DNA from 4 places in the Streptomyces sp. NPDC101393 genome. Region 1 is predicted to be linked to each of the others. Evidence: riboswitches for the same ligand, from Rfam matches in the RefSeq annotation. Region 1 holds a riboswitch; each other region holds the start of a gene.
What was found. Region 1 has a riboswitch for cyclic di-AMP ahead of ACIRQ7_RS04465 (NlpC/P60 family protein). Riboswitches for the same ligand answer to the same signal wherever they lie in the genome.

Region 1 (4,634 bases):
GGCGGCCCGCGCCATCCGCGCTCGCTGCTCGTCGGTCAGGTGGTCCAGCAGCCGCTCGGCGGAGTCCAGCTTCCGCACCACGGTGACCCGGTGCTTCTTGAGCGCGGACTCGGTGCGCACCAGCCGCTCCGTGGTCGCCTCGGCGCGTTCGCGGATCTGGCGGACGCTGCCGAGCCGGCGCGCGTACCCGGCCACGGCGGTCGCCTGATGGCTGCCCACCCGCTCCAGCACGGTGGCGCCGTCCAGATAGCGCTGCGGGTCGGCGGAGAGCAGCAGCCGTACGGTCGGGTCGACGCCGCCCGAGCGGTACTCGGTCGCGGCCATGGTGCCCAGCTCGGCCCGTGCGGCGTTCAGTTTCCGGGTGCGGCGGGCGGCCTCGTCCTGCAGCGCGCTCAGCTCCGCACGCGCGGTATCGGCCTGCTCCTTCGCGCCGTTGTACTTCTGCGTCGCCACCTCTGCCTCCTGGTACAGCGCTGCGACTTGGTGCTTGACCTGGTCGGGTGCGGGGCGGGGAGCGGCCTGGCCGGTGCCGTCGAAAGCGCCGGCCGTGGCGGCCCCGGCGAGGGCCAGGGTGGCGGCCGTACGGGCCGTGCGTGCGGTCCGGGCGCCGACGCCGGGCAGCGCGAACGGGGCGAGCGGATGCTGCGTGGTCCTGCGGTGCGACGCCACTGGGGCCGTCACTTCCTTCCCTGCGGGCCGTGCATGGCCCGGCTGGTCCGTGGTCCCGAGGGGCCCGGCGGCGGCCCCTGGCAAGGGGGCGGGCCACCGCCGGGCCCGGCACGGCGTCCGATCCGTCACCGGACGGATGCCGGCAACGGCGGGGAGTCGGCCGCCTGGAGGAGGACGCTAAACCTGGGTGTCACCAAGGAGCCTTCACTTGCCCGGCACTGGTCGCTTTCGGCCGCTTCCGTTACGTGAATGCTCGCCCGGTCACCGCCGGCGAGGCCCGGGACCGGCATGTCCTGACCGATGCGGCGATTGCGGGCGCCCTGCCTGAAGGCCCGTGCTATGCGGCGGATACGATCCAGCACTATGGACGTAGTAACCAATATCTTCGTCGGTCTGCACATCATCGGCATCGCCTCCCTGCTGGGCGGCTTCCTGACCCAGATGAAGGCCATGAGCGCCGGCGGCGCCCGCTTCGTGCCGGCCATGCTGCACGGCGCGCTGACGATGCTGGTCACCGGCATCGTTCTCGTCGGCCTCAACCAGGCCGACGACCATCCGGTCAACAACCTCAAGATCGGCATCAAGCTGGCCGTCCTGGTGGTCATCCTGGCGCTGGTCTACGTCAAGCGGGACGAGGAGAAGGTCGACAAGGCGCTCTTCGGCGCCGTCGGCCTGCTCACGGTCGCCAACATCTTCATCGCGGTCCTCTGGACCTGAGGACCCCAAAAACGGCACACCGCGCGGTCGGCGCACTCCGGACTCCGGAGGCGATGACCGCGCGGTGGCCTGTGGGGGGTGGCCGTGGGGGGTGGCCGTGTGGGGGGTGGACTCAGGGGGAGGCCGCGGGAGCGCGGCCCCCGTGGAGCGGGCGGGCCCTCAGGCCGGGCGGACGCTCCCGTATATCGGCATGTAGTAGATCGACTCCTCGCGGACGCTGGCGCCCGGTTTCGGAGCGTGGATCATCTTGCCGCCGCCTATGTACATCCCGACGTGACTGATGTCGTCGTAGAAGAAGACCAGGTCACCCGGCTGCAGATTCTTGGTGGCCACCCGCTCGCCGGTCTTCACCTGATCCCAGGTCGTCCGCGGCAGATCGACCCCGGCCGCCTTCCACGCCGCCTGCGTCAGACCCGAGCAGTCGAAGGAGTTGGGGCCGGTCGCGCCCCAGACGTACGGCTTGCCCATCTGGGCACGGGCGAAGGCGAGCGCCTTCGCGGCCTTGGAGGAGGTCTGGCCGTCGCCGGTCGAACCGCCGCCGGACCCGCCGGCCGAGCCGTCCGAGGAACCGTCGCCCGGTCCGCCGCCCTGCCGCTTCTGGTCCGCCTCGCGCTGCTTGCGCTCCTTCTCGGCCTGCTCCTGGGCCTTGCGCTTGGCCTCCGCCTCCTTCTCGCGCTCCAACTGCGCGAGGCGCGCCTTCTCCTGGGCGGTCAGCCGGGACAGCAGCTGCCGGGCCTCGGCGAGCTTGCCCTGGACCGACGCCTTGGACTCCTTCAGCGACACTTGCGAATCCTGCAGCCGCTCCAGGCTGCGGGTCGCCTCGGCGCGCTGGTGCGCCGCCGCCGACTGCTGCTCCTGATAGTCGCTGACGGCTTGCTTCTGCCGGCCGGTCAGCCGCTCCATCAGGTGGCTGCGGTCGAAGAACTGCTGCGGGTCCTTGGCGAGCATCAGCTGCGCGGTCGGGTTCATGCCGCCGGTGCGGTACTGCGCGGCGGCGTAGGTCCCCAGCTGGCGCCGGGACTCGTTCATCTTGTCGGCACGCTTCGCCGCGGCGTCGAGAAGGCCGTTGACTTTGTCGCGCTGCTCGTCGGCGTTCTCCTTGGTGGCGTTGTACTTCTCCGTTGCCACCTCGGCCTGGTGGTACAGGTCGTCGACCTTCTTCTTGACCTCTTCGATGCCGGGCTTGGGCGCCCTGGGGGCCGCATCGGCGGACTGCGAGAGCAGCGTGACCGAGGCGAGGGCAGCAGTGGTGAGCCCGGCGGCCGTACGACGGCTTCCGGGCGAGGTGAGTACGCGGGTGCGCGGCTTGCGATGCGACGCCAAGGCCGGCGACTCCTTCCGTGGACCGCCTACCGGGTTAGCTGTCGGGTTCGGGCGGGTGTCGCTGACGGAAGGCTTGCCCTACGGTCCGTACCGCCGCTGGCGACGGCTGTACGGATCGATTCACCCCGGTGGTGCTGGTGGGTCCCCGGCTCCGGCTGCCTTCGTGGCAGGAACGGACTCGGCGTGGCGGCCCGTGCTGACGCTTTCGTCCGCGGGGATGCGGGCTGCCTGAGCGTGCACGGTAGCCAACTCGTGTGGCTCCTGTGAAGGCTGATGTTCGATTTGCCCGAAACCTTTTCGTGACCTGAACGCGATGCGGGGGCACTTGCGCCAGATGTCGGATTCGGTTACGTGACGGAGAGCGGTGCGGCCGGTTCCGGACGGTGAACCCCCCTTGTCCGCTCCGGCAGACGGCGCCTCTCCACGTCCGCGACCGGTATCGGCGACTCCGGCGCGGGCTGTCAGTGGGGCGCTCTAGACTCGGTGGGCGATGAGCAGCCTCTTTGACGACAGCTTCCTGGCGGACCTCGGCCCCAAGGGTGAGGAGCCCCCGCCCCCTCCCGAGGACGAGCACGGCCCGCCCGCGGAGGAGGTGCCGGCCGACCTCTTCGGCGGCGCTTTCGACGCGCCCGCGCCCAGGGAGCCGTACTACCGCGACGGCGCCCCCCGCCCGGCCGTCGATCCCGCGGCGCTCCTCGACGGGCTCAACGACGAACAGAAGGCCGCCGTGGTGCACACCGGCGGCCCGCTGCTCATCGTCGCCGGCGCCGGTTCCGGAAAGACCCGGGTGCTGACCCACCGCATCGCGCATCTGCTCGGCTCGCGCCATGTCCACCCCGGCCAGATCCTCGCGATCACCTTCACGAACAAGGCCGCGGGCGAGATGAAGGAGCGCGTCGAGGAGCTGGTCGGACCGCGCGCCAACGCCATGTGGGTCTCGACCTTCCACAGCGCCTGTGTCCGCATCCTGCGCCGCGAGTCGAAGAAGCTCGGCTTCACCTCGTCGTTCTCGATCTACGACGCCGCCGACTCCAAGCGGCTGATGGCGCTCGTCTGCCGGGACCTGGACCTCGATCCCAAGCGCTTCCCGCCCAAGTCCTTCAGCGCGAAGATCTCCAACCTCAAGAACGAGCTCATCGACGAGGAGGACTTCGCCGGCACCGCGGCCGACGGCTTCGAGAAGACCCTGGCCCAGGCGTACGCGATGTACCAGTCGCGGCTGCGCGAGGCCAATGCCCTGGACTTCGACGACATCATCATGACGACGGTCCATCTCCTCCAGGCCTTCCCGGATGTCGCCGAGCACTACCGCCGCCGCTTCCGGCACGTCCTCGTCGACGAATACCAGGACACCAACCACGCGCAGTACACCCTCGTACGCGAGCTGGTCGGCCCCCATGAGTCCGCCGCCGAGCTGTGCGTCGTCGGCGACGCCGACCAGTCGATCTACGCCTTCCGCGGCGCCACGATCCGCAACATCCTCCAGTTCGAGGAGGACTACCCGGACGCGACGACGATCCTCCTGGAGCAGAACTACCGCTCCTCGCAGACGATCCTCTCCGCCGCCAACGCCGTCATCGAGCGCAACGAGAACCGCCGCCCCAAGAACCTCTGGACGGACGCCGGCGCCGGCCCCAAGATCACCGGCTATGTCGCCGACACCGAGCACGACGAGGCCCAGTTCGTCGCCGACGAGATCGACCGGCTGACCGACGCCGGCGACGCCAGGGCCGGCGACGTCGCCGTCTTCTACCGCACCAACGCCCAGTCCCGCGTCTTCGAAGAGATCCTGATCCGGGTCGGGCTGCCCTACAAGGTCGTCGGCGGCGTGCGCTTCTACGAGCGCAAGGAGGTCCGCGACGTCCTCGCCTACCTGCGGGTCCTCTCCAACCCGGAGGACACCGTCCCGCTGCGCCGGATTCTGA
Region 2 (4,634 bases), on a different contig from region 1:
CGCAGCACCGACTGGCGCGCGATCCGCACCTCCACCAGGGCGTCGATCTTTTCCTGCGGCAGCCCGGTCAGCGCGGCGGCGGTGGCCGCACGGGCGTAGTCGGGGGTCTGCAGCAGCCCGGGAACCACCATCGTCTCCAGGGTACGGGCGTGTGCGGCCTCCGCCTCCAGACTGAGGAAATCGCGGTAGGCGGGCGGCAGCAGCTCGCCGTAGGCGTGCCACCACTCCCGGCGGGCCGCTGTGCGGGCGCCGCGTGCGCCGCGCCCGCACAGCGCCGTGAGGAGCGTGCGCAGCGCGTCGTCGGTCACGCCGTACGCGTCGAGTAATCGCTCCGCGTCGGAGGGGCGCAGCCCGCTGCGGCCGGTTTCGATGCGGCTGACCTTCGACTGGTGCCAGCCCATCAGCCGGGCCGCCTCACCGCTGGTGAGCCCGGTGAGGGACCGCAGGCGCCGTAACTCCGCGCCCAATTTGCGGCGGCGCACCGCGATTCCGTTGTGCATACAGCCTCCTGGCGAGGGAAGCCTCGCGCGTGGGTTCCGGCGTCGGTCCTGGTTTCGGATCCGTGCGCTCAAATACGTTCTCGCGTAGCAGAGTTCACCGCTTCGAGCGACAGATTTATATATATCTTGGTGGATCGACCACCACACCGGCAGCTTGGGTGGCACTCTGGCGCAAAGCAGTATTCCGAGGCCGAAACGGTGTCCCGACCGGCATCTCGATTTCCCGGCGGATGCGCCGGAATCGGACCTCGGCGGGAAAGGGACGGCGTCGCGATGGCAGACCACCAGGAATCCTCACTCACACTGCCGAGCGACCCGGCCTCGGTCATCGTCGCGCGAAGACATGTACTGCGAGTGCTCGGCGAATGGGGCCTGCCGGCCGACACCGGGACCGCCGACGCCGTCCGCCTGATCGTCTCCGAACTCGCGACCAACGCCGTCCAGCACACCTTCGGGCAGTCACCGACGTTCACCGTCGACATGCGGCTGGAGCGCGATGAGCAGCTGCGCATCGGCGTCACCGACAGCTGTCCGCGCTGGCCCCAACGGCTGCCGGCCGCGGTTCAGCAGGACAACGGCCGGGGCATGGTCATCATCCGCTTCCTCGCCGCGGAATCCGGCGGGCGGCTCACGGTCGTGCCCACCGCGTCCGGCGGGAAGACCGTGTGGATCGCGATGCCGTGGACCCTCGTGCTGCCCTGAGCGCGCGCGTCACTGCGCGGGGGAGTGCCGGGTGAACGCCCCGTGCAGCAGGGCCCGCAGGGTGTCGGCCGCCGGGGTGCCGCCGCCGGGGCGGTAGGCGATCGAGATCGTACGGTGCAGCTCGGCCCGGTCCAGGTGGCGGATCCCCAGCGGGGTCACCGAGCCGGTGGCCATCATCTCCGGCACCACCGCCACCCCGAGCCCCGCACTCACCAGCGCACACACCACCGCGTAGCTCGGCGATTCACAGCGCACCGCCACGCTCGCCCCGGCCGCCGCCAGCGCCTCCTCCACCTCGCGCCGGTTGGGGTTGGCCGGCGCCATGCTGACCAGCGGCTGCCCGTCGAGTGCGGCCAGCGGCAGCCGCCCGCTCCCCGCCGAGAGGGCGTGCCCGGGGGCCGTCACGAGCACCAGCTCCTCGGTCAGCAGCGGCTCCAGCCGCACCCCGTCCGGGACGGACGACACCTCGCCCGGCACATACGCATGCGTCAGCGCCAGATCCACCTCGCCGAGCGCCACCGCAGCCGTCCCCAGCGGCGGTACGTACTCCGTGACGCTCAGCTCCACATCGGGGTGCGCCCGCCGGAACGAGCTGAGCGCGGGCGGCAGCAGATGCGTCCCGGCGGTCATGAACGTGCCCACCCGCAGCCGGCCACCGGACAGCCCCGTCAGCCGGGACAGCTCGTGCCGGGCGAGATCCAGCTCGTCCAGCACCCGCCGGGCCCGTACGAGCAGCAGCTCCCCGGCCGCGGTCAGCCGCGCGCCCCGGTGGTGGCGCACCAGCAGTGCCGCCCCGGCCTCCCGCTCCAGCTTGGCGAGCTGCTGCGAGAGCGCGGGCGCGGTGTAGCCCAGCCGGGCGGCGGCGCGGGTGATCGACCCGGCCTCCGCCACCGCCACCAGAGCAGCGAGCCGCGTGGGGTCGTACATATAAGAACCTCTTCAGGCAGACCAAGAAGATTGCCAATACCCATTAAAGGCTCCGACCGGCGAAGCTGGCTGCATGGACGGACAGCTGATCGCCTTTTCCGGAGTCGCCGCGGGCATGGTCGCCATGCCGGGCGCGGACTTCGCGGTCGTGGTGCGCAACGCCCTCGACTCGCGCCGGGCGGGGGTGGCCGCCGCGGTCGGCGTCGCGGGCGGACTGCTGGTGCACACGGCGCTCGCGGTGGCCGGGCTCGCGGCCGTCCTCGTCGCCGTACCCGCGCTCTTCGGTGCGGTCCAACTCCTCGGCGGAGGCTACCTGTTGTACCTGGGGTCGCGCGCGCTGATCGCGGCGGCCCGCCGCCCGGCGGCAAGCGGGGACGCCGAGTCCGCCGGGCAGGACGGCGGGGACGCCGCGGTGCCGGCGCACCGCCTCGGCACCGCGGCGAGCCTGCGCCAGGGCTTTTTGGCCAATGCGCTCAACCCCAAGGCGCCGGTGCTCTTCCTCAGCCTGCTCCCGCAGTTCGTTCCCGCGGACCGGCCCGCGCTGCCCCGCACCTTGCTGCTGGCAACGATGGTCGTCGCCATGGCCCTGGTGTGGTTCCCCGCCGTCGCCCTCCTCGTCGACCGGCTGGGCAGCCTGCTGCGTCGCCCCACGGTCGCCCGCGCACTGGAGGCCACGACGGGCGCGCTGCTGACCGTGCTGGGCGGCGTCCTCCTGGTGGAGTTGGCGCTGGCCTGATGACCGGCGCCCGCGCCGTCAGCACCGCACGCCCCGCCGCCCGTACGGTCAGCCGACCCGTCCGTACGACACCGAGCGGCTCCAGATCTTCTCCAGCCGCACCACGGTGCCCGGCTTCGGCGCATGCCAGACCTGGCTGCTGCCCGCGTAGATGCCGACGTGGTAAATGCCCTTGCCCGCATGGAAGAAGACCAGGTCACCGGTTCTGCGGGAGCCGGCCGGCACGTGCCGGGTGCGACGGTACTGACCGGTCGCCGTACGGGGCAGGGCCTTGCCCGCCCGCCGGAACGAATACAGCATCAGCCCCGAACAGTCGAAGCGGCGTGGTCCTATGGCGCCGTACTGGTAGGGGGAGCCCTCTTTGGAGGCGGCGATCCGCAGCGCCTTGGCCGATACGGCTGCCGCGTCGGCGCCCGTGGTCCCTCCTGGGGCGAGTGTGGTGCCCGCGACGGTGGCCAGGGTGAGGGCGGAAACGATGCCGGCTCGTGCCAGCAGATTCGGCACATACATGCGCATGGTCATGCGCGACCCTTCGTCAGCCGCCTGCGAAGGATGACCTGTCGGGTTCGGGCAGGCGAAGATGCCCGGCCTTGCGTACGGCTTCACCCCAAGGAGCCCGTCGGCCGTGGCGGCCGTGGCCCCGTCGTGCTCGGGTCCTCCGCTCCTGCCGATCCATCAGCGTCGACCGGACATCCGGGACGGCGGCAGGATAAGGCGCCCGTCCGGACCGCCCCGTCGCTGTGGCGGGGTCTTGTCGTCGGAGGGATCGTTACGCACCGCGCACCCGAAATCCGAGTTGAAAATGCCCTATGTGAGATTCGCCACATTTGGGCTGATTGGTTACAAACGTCCCTTTTGGGGTAGTTCGAAGGGGGCTTCCGGCCCCGGGACCAGCGGCGAAACATGAAGTGCCGCACGAAGTGCGTGCGCCCAACGCAATTCGCCGCCCCCATATGGCAGGCACGGACGCTACGCCGTACGTGCGGGCCGGACGGGACTGTGTCGCCTCAGATGTCGGGCGGCGCCGGGACCGTCAGCAGGCGGGTGCGGCGTTCACCGCCCAAGACCCGCAGCGCGCGGGTCAGTGTCGCCGCATGCAGTTCACTCTCGCCGCGGTCGTGCATCACGGTCAGCGCATCACGCAGCGCGGTGGCTCTGCCGACCAGGGCCTGGGCGGCCCGCAGGCTGCTGTAGGTGCCGTCGCAACGGGCCGGGTTGATGCGGCCGAGCAGGTCGATCACCTCCAGATAGCGGTCGATGAGATCTCCCTCGGCCCGCGTCAGCGCGGGCAGCGGCGGCAGTTCGGGGGGTAGCATCCGGGCTCACCGCGCGCCGGGCGACGGCTGCTTGCGGGTACGGGTGAGCGCGTCGATCAGGCCGTATTCCTTGGCGGCCGGGGCGTCGAAGATCGTGTCGCGCTCGATGTCGGCCGCGATCCGTTCGCGGGACTGCCCGGTGTGCCGCGCCAGCATCTCTTCCAGCAGGGCGCGGGTGCGCAGCAGTTCGTCCGCCTTGATCTGCAGATCGGTGGCCTGGCCCTGCACCGGTTCGCCGAACGAGGGCTGATGGATGAGGACCCGGGCGCCCGGCAGGGCCAGCCGCTTTCCGGGGGCGCCGGCGGCCAGCAGGACCGCCGCGGCGGAGGCGGCCTGGCCCAGGCAGACGGTCTCGATGTCGCAGGAGACGAAGCGCATCGTGTCGTAGATGGCGGTCATCGCGGTGAACGAGCCGCCGGGAGAGTTGATGTAGAGCGAGATGTCCTGGTCGGG
Region 3 (4,634 bases), on a different contig from region 1:
CGAAAGCGGAAAGGGGAAAGGGGAAAGGGGAACAGCCTATAGCTCGCCCCTCACATGCCCTCCGCCCATTCCGTATCTCTTTGTATACGGGGCGATTGTTAATGGCGGGCGCGCGCCGTGTTGACGGGTCGTTTCGCCTCCCTCACCCCGGCCGCGACGGGACGCCGCAACCTGTGGGCCGGAAGGGCGCTCTCGATGTGCGCCGCCATCAGGGAGCGCGCCCGCCCGGCGTCACCCCGCGCCACCGCGTCCAGCAGCGCACCGTGCTCGTCCCACGACTCGGCCACCCGCGCCGACGGCTCCACCGTGTACATCCACTCGATCTTGCGCCGCAGCTGGGTCAGCTGCGCCGTCAGACTGGGGCTGCCGGCCGCCTGGGCGAGCGTTTCGTGGAACCAGCCGTCCAGTTGGCGCAGATCCGCAGGGTGGCCGTGGCCGGATCGCTCGCGCCCCAGGCGCACCAGACCGCGCAGCACCTTGAGGTGCGCCGTGCTGCGCCGGACGGCCGCGCGGGCGGCGCCCAGCGGCTCCAGCAGGGCGCGGATCTCCAGGAGGTCGGCGGCCTCCTGCTCGGTGGGCTCGGCGACGCAGGCACCCGCGTGATGGCGGGTGGTGACGAAACCCTCGGACTGCAGGGTGCGCAGCGCCTCACGGACCGGCACCCGGGAGACGCCGTAACGCGCGGCCAGGATGTCCTCGATCAGCCGGCTCCCCGGCACGAGCGCGCCGGAGACAATGTCCTCGCGAATCGCCGTGCACACCGCATGCGCGGAAATATGGCCTCGCATCGTCCGTGCCTCCGCCGCAATCCCGGGAAATGGCCGCCGACCGGCGACTATTTCCGTGATTCTATTCGACCGGGACGGATTTTTGACGGGCTCCGGTTATTCATGGATATCTTTTGGCCAAGGGCGTGCGCCCACACACCTGCCGCTGCCGCGCGGCCGACCCGGCCTGCCCCCGATGAAGCCCCGCCGACGACGAAGCCCCGGCCGGGGCCGGGGCTTCGGGGCTTCGGGGGGACGTGCGGTGCGTGCGGTGCGTGCGGTGCGGGACCGTCAGACGTTGACGCCGTGTGCGCGCAGGTACGCGATCGGGTCGATGTCCGAGCCGTAGTCAGGGCCGGTGCGGGCCTCGAAGTGGAGGTGCGGTCCGGTGACGTTGCCGGTGGCGCCGGAGAGCGCGATCTGCTGCCCCGGGGTGACGCTCTGCCCGACCGAGACGGAGAACGACGACAGGTGGCCGTACTGGGTGTACGTACCGTCCTTCATCTTGATCACGACGTTGTTGCCGTACGCGCCCCCGTCGCCGGCCTCGACGACGGTGCCGGCGCCGACGGCGTGCACGGTGGTGCCGGAGGCGGCGTGGAAGTCGATGCCGGTGTGGCTACCGGAGGACCACAGTCCGCTGGAGGCCTGGTAGCCGGTGGAGACGTAGGAGCCGGCGACGGGCGCCACGAAGGTGTTGAGGCGCTTGCGCTCCTCCTCGCGGGCCGCGCGCTCCTTGGCCTCGCGCTCCTTCTTGGCCTTCGCCTCGGCCTTCTTCTTGGCCTCCTCGGCGCGCTGCTTGGCCATCTCGGCGACCTTGCGGGCCTCGGCCTCGGCCTTCGCCTGCGCGGCGGCGGCCTCGGCGTCCGCCTGCTGCGCGTCGGCCTGCGCGGCGATCCGGTCGGCGAGCTCGTCGCCCACCACGACGGCCTGCGTCAGGCCGGTGTCGTAGGTGGGTGCCTCGTCCGTGGCGGCCAGCGCCGGCGAGGCCACGGAGGCGACGACGCCGGAGGCCGCGAGGGTGGCTATGCCGGCGATGTTGCGGGTCGTACGAGCGGTGCGGCTCGCACGGCGGTGCTTCCCGGTGGCACGGGTGAACGCCATGTGCTGGCTTGTCCTTTCCTTCCTTCTCGCCTACCGGGTTAGCTGACGGGTTCGGAGCAGGAAGGTCTCCTACGGGCTCCTCCGAAGAGGGGTCCGATTCACCCCAGGGGACATGTGGGTCCCCGGCTCCCCTGGCTCGCGCCGTACGGGGACTCGGCGATGACTGTCCGGTGCCACGGTTGCGGCGTACGTCTGACGAACAGCCGGACTGACGCTAATCGGGACATCTTTCAATCGGCAAACAGAACCGTCTCTTTGTGCCGTACGCCACAGGAGCACCACGCAACCAGCCGCTGCATTCCGGACATAAAGGGGATCCCGTGGCGTCCATACGCCACGGGATCCCGAATAACCCGATATGACCAGGGGTCACCAGCGCCTGCCGGACCGTCTCTCCGGCCGCCGGCGCCCGCCCCAGGGGTCAGCCGCTGACGACCGTCACCTCGCCGATGCCCAGCGCCTTGACCGGCTCGGCGATCTGCGCCGCGTCGCCCACCAGGATCGTCACCAGCCGGTCCCCCGGGAAGGCGTTGACCGCGGCGGCGGTCGCCTCGACCGTGCCGGTGTCCACCAGCCGGGCGTACAACTGCGCCTGGAAGTCGTCCGGGAGGTGCTGCTCCACCTGGTCGGCGAGCGTGCCGGCCACGGCCGCGGCGGTCTCGTACTTCAGCGGCGCGACCCCGACGAGGTTCTGCACGGCCACATCCCGCTCGGCGTCCGTGAGGCCCTCCGCCGCCAGGGTGCGCAGCACCTTCCACAGGTCCTCCAGCGCCGGCCCGGTGGAGGCGGTGTCCACCGAGCCGCTGATGGCGAGCATCGCGGCGCCCGTGCCGTCGTCGGAGGAGCGCAGCACCTGGCCGAAGGCGCGCACCCCGTAGGTGTAGCCCTTCTCCTCGCGCAGCACCCGGTCCAGACGGGAGGTGAGGGTGCCGCCCAGGCAGTACGTGCCGAGCACCTGCGCGGGCCAGACACGGTCGTGGCGGTCGGCCCCGATGCGGCCCAGGAGCAGCTGCGTCTGGACGGCGCCGGGGCGGTCCACGATCACCACCCGGCCGGTGTCGTCGGCGGTGATCGGCGACGGCTTCAGCGGCTCGGCGGTGGAGCCGGTCCACGCGCCGAGGGTGTCGGCGAGCGCCCCGTCCCGGTCGACGCCGGTGAAGTCGCCGACGATCACGGCGGTGGCCGTCGCGGGCCGCACATGGGCGTCGTAGAAGGCGCGGACGGCCGCGGCGTCGATGCGCTCGACGGTCTTCTCGGTGCCCTGACGGGGCCGCGACATCCGGGACGTGGCCGGGAACAGCTCCTTCGAGAGCGCCATCGCCGCACGCCGCGCCGGGTTGGCGAGCTCGTGCGGGATCTCGTCGAGACGGTTGCGAACCAGCCGCTCGACCTCGCTCTCGGGGAAGGCAGGGGCACGCAGCGCGTCGGCGAGCAGGCCGAGCGCGCGGCCGAGGCGGGATGCCGGCACCTCGAGGGAGACCCGCAGCCCGGGGTGGTCGGCGTGTGCGTCGAGGGTGGCGCCGCAGCGCTCCAGCTCGGCGGCGTACTCCTCCGCGTCGTGCTTGTCGGTGCCCTCGGACAGCGCCCGCGCCATGATCGTGGCGACGCCGTCCAGACCCTCCGGCTCGGCCTCCAGGGGCGCGACGAGGTTGATCTCGACGGCGACGACCTGCTGGCCGGGGCGGTGGCTGGTCAGGAGGGTGAGCCCGTTGGCGAGTTGGCCGCGCTCGGGGGCCGGGAAGGCCCACGGCTTGGGCGCGCCGCCCCGGGGCTGGGGGTGGAAGTCCATGGTGCTCACGGGGGATTCCGCGCCGGCGGTGAGGTCGCTCACTGGGCCGCCTCCTCTGCGTTGTGGTCAGTGGTCCCGGCAGCCGCGTCGGCCGGTTCGGTGGGCTCGTAGACGAGCACCGCGCGGTTGTCGGGGCGCAGCCGGGCCTTGGCGACCGCCTGCACCTCCTGCGGGGTGATCTCCAGGACGCGGTGTACGGCGCTCAGCGCGAGCTGAGGGTCGCCGAACAGGACCGCGAAGCGGCACAGTTCGTCGGCCCGGCCGCTGACCGTCGCCAGGCGGTCCAGCCATTCGCGCTCCAACTGGGCCTGCGCGCGCTCCATCTCCTCCGGGGTCGGACCCTCGGCGGCGAAGCGGGCCAGCTCCTCGTCGACCGCGCTCTCGATGCCCGGGACCTCCACGCCGCCGGACGTCTTGACGTCCAGCCAGCCGAGCGACGGCGCGCCCGCCAGCCGCAGCATCCCGAACCCGGCCGCGACGGCGCTGCGGTCGCGGCGCACCAGACGGTTGTAGAGACGCGAGGACTCGCCGCCGCCCAGGACGGTCAACGCCAGGTCGGCGGCGTCCGCCTCACGGGTGCCGTCGTGCGGCAGACGGTAGGCGGCCATCAGGGCACGGGAGGGGACCTCCTCCTCGATGACCTCACGCAGCTCGGCGCCGAGGACCTCGGGCAGCGTGCCGTCGCGCGGCGGCTGCTTGCCGTCGTGCGAGGGGATCGAGCCGAAGTACTTCTCCACCCAGGCCAGCGTCTGCGCGCTGTCGATGTCGCCGACGATCGACAGAACGGCGTTGTTGGGCGCGTAGTACGTACGGAAGAACGCCCGCGCGTCCTCCAGGGATGCCGCGTCCAGATCCGCCATCGACCCGATGGGGGTGTGGTGGTACGGGTGGCCCTCCGGGTAGGCCATGGCCGTCAGCTTCTCGAAGGCCGTGCCGTAGGGGACGTTGTCGTAGCGCTGGCGGCGTTCGTTCTT
Region 4 (4,634 bases), on a different contig from region 1:
CCTCGGGCAACGGCTTCTACGGCGGCCTGCAGCTGACGCAGGACATGTGGGACGACCACGGCGGCGCGACCTACGCCTCGCGCCCCGACTACGCCAGCCGCTCCCAGCAGATATCCGTGGCCGAGGCGATCCTCGACGACCTCGGCCCCGATGCCTGGCCGAGCTGCGCGGTGAACGCCGGGCTGACCCAGGACGGCCGCGCGCCGAGCGTCGACCCGGGCGGCACCAGCAGCCCGCGTCCCGACCCGTCGGAGTCCTCGGACACCGACGACTCCTCGAACCCCTGGGACCCGTCCGGTTCGTCGTCCGACGACCCCGACCCGTCGGACACCTCCGACGGGACGCCCGCGCCGGAGGCCTCGGACCCGTTCGAACCGACCGACCCCACGGACTCCTCCGACGCGCCCGAGGCGGACGAGCCCTCCGACTCCGCGACGCCGGGCGACGACGAGGGCGACCACCGCGGGGACCGGACCGACGGCAGCGACCGCGGGGACGACCGCGGGGAAGACAGCGGTCGTGGTGACGGGGAGAGCGGTTCGCCCTCCGACTCCGGCTCCGCCGACCGCGAGCCGAGCGAGACACCCACCAAGGGCAAGCACCGCGGCGGCAGCGACGACGCCGATGAGGACAAGAGCGACGGCAAGAGCGCCGGCCGGGGCGACGCGGACGCGGGCGGCTCGGGCGACGAGGACCGGCCGTCGGGCCGGCACGCCTCGCGCGGCGACGACGCGCACCGCACGGAGCCGGCCGACGGCGAGTACACCGTGCGTGCGGGTGACAGCCTGTCAGCCATCGCCGAGCGCCATGAGCTGGCCGGCGGGTGGACCGCGCTGTACGACCGCAATGAGGACGTCGTCGGCGACGACGCGGACCTGATCCACCCGGGGCAGCTGCTCAATCTGGGGAACTGAGAAGGGGAGTTCGGACACCTTCGCCCCATTTGAGGAAAGTGAGACATGGATCTCGTTCCGGGGCGTGGTGTCCGACCTGCCGCCCGATTCGATACCGGGTGCCACCTGCGGAAATGTGAGCAACCCGTGATCAAAAAGGGTCAACTTGGTTCAGAAGGTGGGGTTTGAACACCAAGGGGGTTCCTGCTTAACGTCAGGACCGCTCGCCAAAGCGGGCCCTTCGATCGCATCGCCGAATCCTGCCGGCGGTCGGAGGCAGTCGACGCGCAAGCGCCGAAGGCAGGAGCGGGGGACCCAAGGTAAGTGCCGGCCCCACCCGCGAAAGCGGGTCAACCGGCTTGGGGTGAAGCCATGTGTCATGCACACACGGCCGGGCAACTCACATGGCCCGAACCCGACAGCTCACCTCGTAGGCGTCGGTGAGGAAACGAACGAACCATGCTGATCATCAAGGGCAAGCACCGTCGTCCGTCCAAGGCCGTCCGCGTCGCCACCCTCGCGGGTATCGCCGGTGCCGCCGTGGCCGTCCCGCTGATGGGCGCCACTTCCGCCTCCGCCGCCTCCGTCTCCACCTGGGACCAGGTCGCCCAGTGCGAGTCCGGCGGCAACTGGTCGATCAACACCGGTAACGGCTACTACGGTGGCCTGCAGTTCTCGAACTCCAGCTGGGCCGCCGCCGGTGGTACCCAGTACGCCGCCCGCGCCGACCTGGCCACCAAGAGCCAGCAGATAGCCGCCGCCGAGAAGCTCCTCGCCATCCAGGGCCCGGGTGCCTGGTCCTGCGCCGGCGCCGGCAACCTGACCTCCGGTGGCCCCGCCGCCGACGTCGACACCTCCGGCAACGACGCGAAGACCGACTCCGCGCCGAAGCAGGAGGCCCCGGCCAAGCCCGAGGCCAAGGAGGCCCCGGCGCCCGAGCGGACCCCCGCGCCGAAGAAGTCCAACAGTTCCGGCAACTACACCGTGAAGGCCGGCGACACCCTCGCCAAGATCGCCAAGGCGCACGGCAAGGACTGGAAGTCCGTCTACTCGGAGAACAAGTCCGTCATCGGCGGCAACCCGAACCTGATCTTCCCCGGCCAGCAGCTCAACGTCTGAGCCGTCGTCCCCCTCATCGGGACCCCGTGAGACGGCCCCGCCCGGCGCGACCCCCGACGCGCCGGGCGGGGCTTCTCCGTTCCCCGGGCCGCGCGCCCCGCAGCCCCGTGACCGGCCGCTCAGTTCGAGATTTCCCGTTCCGCGAACAATGCGCCATACGCCCTGTGAACTGGGCCTTTGGGCCTCTTTTCGTCCCGCTGAGCGGGCCGAGGGCAAGCGGATCGGCCCGAGCCCGTTAGGCTCGTGCTGCAACTCCAGACACCCACGAAGGAGACAACGTGCCGTCCATCGACGTCGTCGTAGCCCGCGAAATTCTCGACTCGCGAGGTAATCCCACGGTCGAGGTCGAGGTCGGCCTCGACGACGGCAGCACGGGCCGTGCCGCCGTGCCGTCCGGCGCCTCGACCGGCGCCTTCGAGGCCATCGAGCTCCGCGACGGCGACCCGAGCCGTTACCAGGGCAAGGGCGTGGAGAAGGCCGTCCTGGCCGTCATCGAGCAGATCGGCCCGGAGCTCGTCGGCTACGACGCGACCGAGCAGCGGCTGATCGACCAGGCGATGTTCGACCTGGACGCCACGGACAACAAGGGCTCGCTCGGCGCCAACGCCATCCTCGGCGTCTCCCTCGCCGTCGCGCACGCCGCCTCCGAGGCCAGTGACCTCCCGCTGTTCCGCTACCTCGGTGGCCCGAACGCGCACGTCCTGCCCGTCCCGATGATGAACATCCTCAACGGTGGGTCGCACGCCGACTCCAACGTCGACATCCAGGAATTCATGATCGCCCCGATCGGCGCGGAGTCCTTCTCCGAGGCGCTGCGCTGGGGCGCCGAGGTCTACCACACCCTCAAGAAGGTCCTGAAGGAGCGCAGCCTCTCCACCGGTCTCGGCGACGAGGGCGGCTTCGCCCCGAACCTGGGCTCCAACCGCGAGGCCCTCGACCTGATCCTCGAGGCCATCAAGCAGGCCGGTTACGCCCCGGGCCAGGACATCGCGCTCGCGCTGGACGTCGCCGCCTCCGAGTTCTACAAGGACGGCTCGTACGCCTTCGAGGGCAAGAACCGCTCGGCCGCCGAGATGACCGAGTACTACGAGGGCCTCGTCGCGGACTACCCGCTCGTGTCCATCGAGGACCCGCTGTTCGAGGACGACTGGGCCGGCTGGAACGTCATCACCGAGAAGCTCGGCGCCAAGGTGCAGCTCGTCGGTGACGACCTCTTCGTCACCAACCCCGAGCGCCTGGCCCGCGGCATCGAGGAGAACTCCGCCAACGCGCTGCTGGTGAAGGTCAACCAGATCGGCTCGCTGACCGAGACCCTGGACGCCGTCGAGCTGGCCCAGCGCAACGGCTTCAAGTGCATGATGTCGCACCGCTCCGGTGAGACCGAGGACGTCACCATCGCCGACCTCGCCGTCGCCACCAACTGCGGCCAGATCAAGACCGGCGCCCCGGCCCGCTCCGAGCGCGTCGCCAAGTACAACCAGCTGCTGCGCATCGAGGAGATCCTCGACGACGCCGCGGTCTACGCCGGCCGCTCCGCGTTCCCGCGCTTCAAGAGCTGATCGGCAGCGGCTCCGCCGCACCTCGAAGCGTCCCCGGCAACGGTCCCGTACCGTTGCCGGGGACGGCTTTGCTTCCGAAGAGCTCGGCACGGAGCAGGGCCCCCGCGTAGGTTCTCAAGCCGGCGACACAGGGGAGGCGATGTGCCCGCGGACCGGTTCTCGACCGCGACCCGGCTCAAGGCGCTCGGAGAGCAGGCGGCCGCCCGGGTCTACCGTGCCCGGCAGCCCCGCCGCAACCGCCTCACCGGACGCGCCGCGCTGCTGGCCATGGTGATGTGCTCGCTCGTCGTCGCGCTCGCCTATCCCATAAGGCAGTACATCTCGCAGCGTTCGGACATCACCGACCAGCGTCGCGAAGCCGAGACCGCCGGCCGGGAGCTGGACCGGCTGCGCGACCAGAAGTCCCGCTGGCAGGATCCGGAGTACGTCCGGCAGCAGGCCCGGCGGCATCTGCACTTCGTCGCGCCGGGGGAGACCGGATACATCGTCCAGGACGGTTCCGGCACGGCCACAGCGAAGAAGGGGCCGCCGACGGCACAGCGCCCCTGGTACGAGAACCTGTGGGACGGCGTCGACTCCGCCGACAAGCGGTAGCCCGTACGCCGGGATTCCGCACCGCACTCCCGCCCCCTCCGCACCACTCACCTCACCGAAAGCGCACATGGACACCGCCCCGCCCCAGACCGAGCCCACCGAGCCCACCGCCGCGGACATCGCCGCCTTCAAGCAGCAGTTGGGCCGCCCGCCGCGCGGGCTGCGTGCCATCGCGCACCGCTGCCCCTGCGGGCAGCCGGACGTCGTCGAGACGGCGCCGCGCCTGGAGGACGGCACCCCCTTCCCCACGCTCTACTACCTCACCTGCCCGCGCGCGGCCTCCGCGATCGGCACGCTGGAGGCCAACGGCGTGATGAAGGAGATGACCGAGCGGCTGGCGAGCGACCCCGAGCTGGCCGCCGCCTACCGCGCGGCCCACGAGGACTACATCCGGCGGCGGGACGCCATCGATGTGCTGCAGGGCTTCCCGAGCGCGGGCGGGATGCCCGACCGGGTCAAGTGCCTGCAC

Region 2: it holds a riboswitch for cyclic di-AMP, as region 1 does, so the genes downstream of both, ACIRQ7_RS10010 (C40 family peptidase) here and ACIRQ7_RS04465 (NlpC/P60 family protein) in region 1, are expected to answer to the same signal.
Region 3: it holds a riboswitch for cyclic di-AMP, as region 1 does, so the genes downstream of both, ACIRQ7_RS20355 (M23 family metallopeptidase) here and ACIRQ7_RS04465 (NlpC/P60 family protein) in region 1, are expected to answer to the same signal.
Region 4: it holds a riboswitch for cyclic di-AMP, as region 1 does, so the genes downstream of both, ACIRQ7_RS26710 (transglycosylase family protein) here and ACIRQ7_RS04465 (NlpC/P60 family protein) in region 1, are expected to answer to the same signal.

The regions. Positions count from the first base shown of each region.
Region 1 covers NZ_JBIWNU010000001.1:1,041,000-1,045,633, reverse strand. The annotation lists gene ACIRQ7_RS04475 (NlpC/P60 family protein) at 1-681, opposite strand, end outside; gene ACIRQ7_RS04470 (hypothetical protein) at 1,033-1,386, shown strand; gene ACIRQ7_RS04465 (NlpC/P60 family protein) at 1,546-2,709, opposite strand; cyclic di-AMP (ydaO/yuaA leader) riboswitch at 2,717-2,903, opposite strand; gene pcrA (DNA helicase PcrA) at 3,200-4,634, shown strand, end outside.
Region 2 covers NZ_JBIWNU010000003.1:25,151-29,784, reverse strand. The annotation lists gene ACIRQ7_RS10030 (helix-turn-helix domain-containing protein) at 1-500, opposite strand, end outside; gene ACIRQ7_RS10025 (ATP-binding protein) at 774-1,202, shown strand; gene ACIRQ7_RS10020 (LysR family transcriptional regulator) at 1,212-2,129, opposite strand; gene ACIRQ7_RS10015 (LysE family translocator) at 2,203-2,865, shown strand; gene ACIRQ7_RS10010 (C40 family peptidase) at 2,914-3,387, opposite strand; cyclic di-AMP (ydaO/yuaA leader) riboswitch at 3,391-3,556, opposite strand; gene ACIRQ7_RS10005 (hypothetical protein) at 3,873-4,181, opposite strand; gene ACIRQ7_RS10000 (ATP-dependent Clp protease proteolytic subunit) at 4,188-4,634, opposite strand, start outside.
Region 3 covers NZ_JBIWNU010000006.1:115,824-120,457, reverse strand. The annotation lists gene ACIRQ7_RS20360 (GntR family transcriptional regulator) at 99-788, opposite strand; gene ACIRQ7_RS20355 (M23 family metallopeptidase) at 1,059-1,871, opposite strand; cyclic di-AMP (ydaO/yuaA leader) riboswitch at 1,884-2,040, opposite strand; gene ACIRQ7_RS20350 (M16 family metallopeptidase) at 2,293-3,660, opposite strand; gene ACIRQ7_RS20345 (M16 family metallopeptidase) at 3,699-4,634, opposite strand, start outside.
Region 4 covers NZ_JBIWNU010000008.1:425,091-429,724, forward strand. The annotation lists gene ACIRQ7_RS26705 (transglycosylase family protein) at 1-914, shown strand, start outside; cyclic di-AMP (ydaO/yuaA leader) riboswitch at 1,176-1,345, shown strand; gene ACIRQ7_RS26710 (transglycosylase family protein) at 1,353-2,012, shown strand; gene eno (phosphopyruvate hydratase) at 2,291-3,571, shown strand; gene ACIRQ7_RS26720 (septum formation initiator family protein) at 3,713-4,165, shown strand; gene ACIRQ7_RS26725 (DUF501 domain-containing protein) at 4,233-4,634, shown strand, end outside.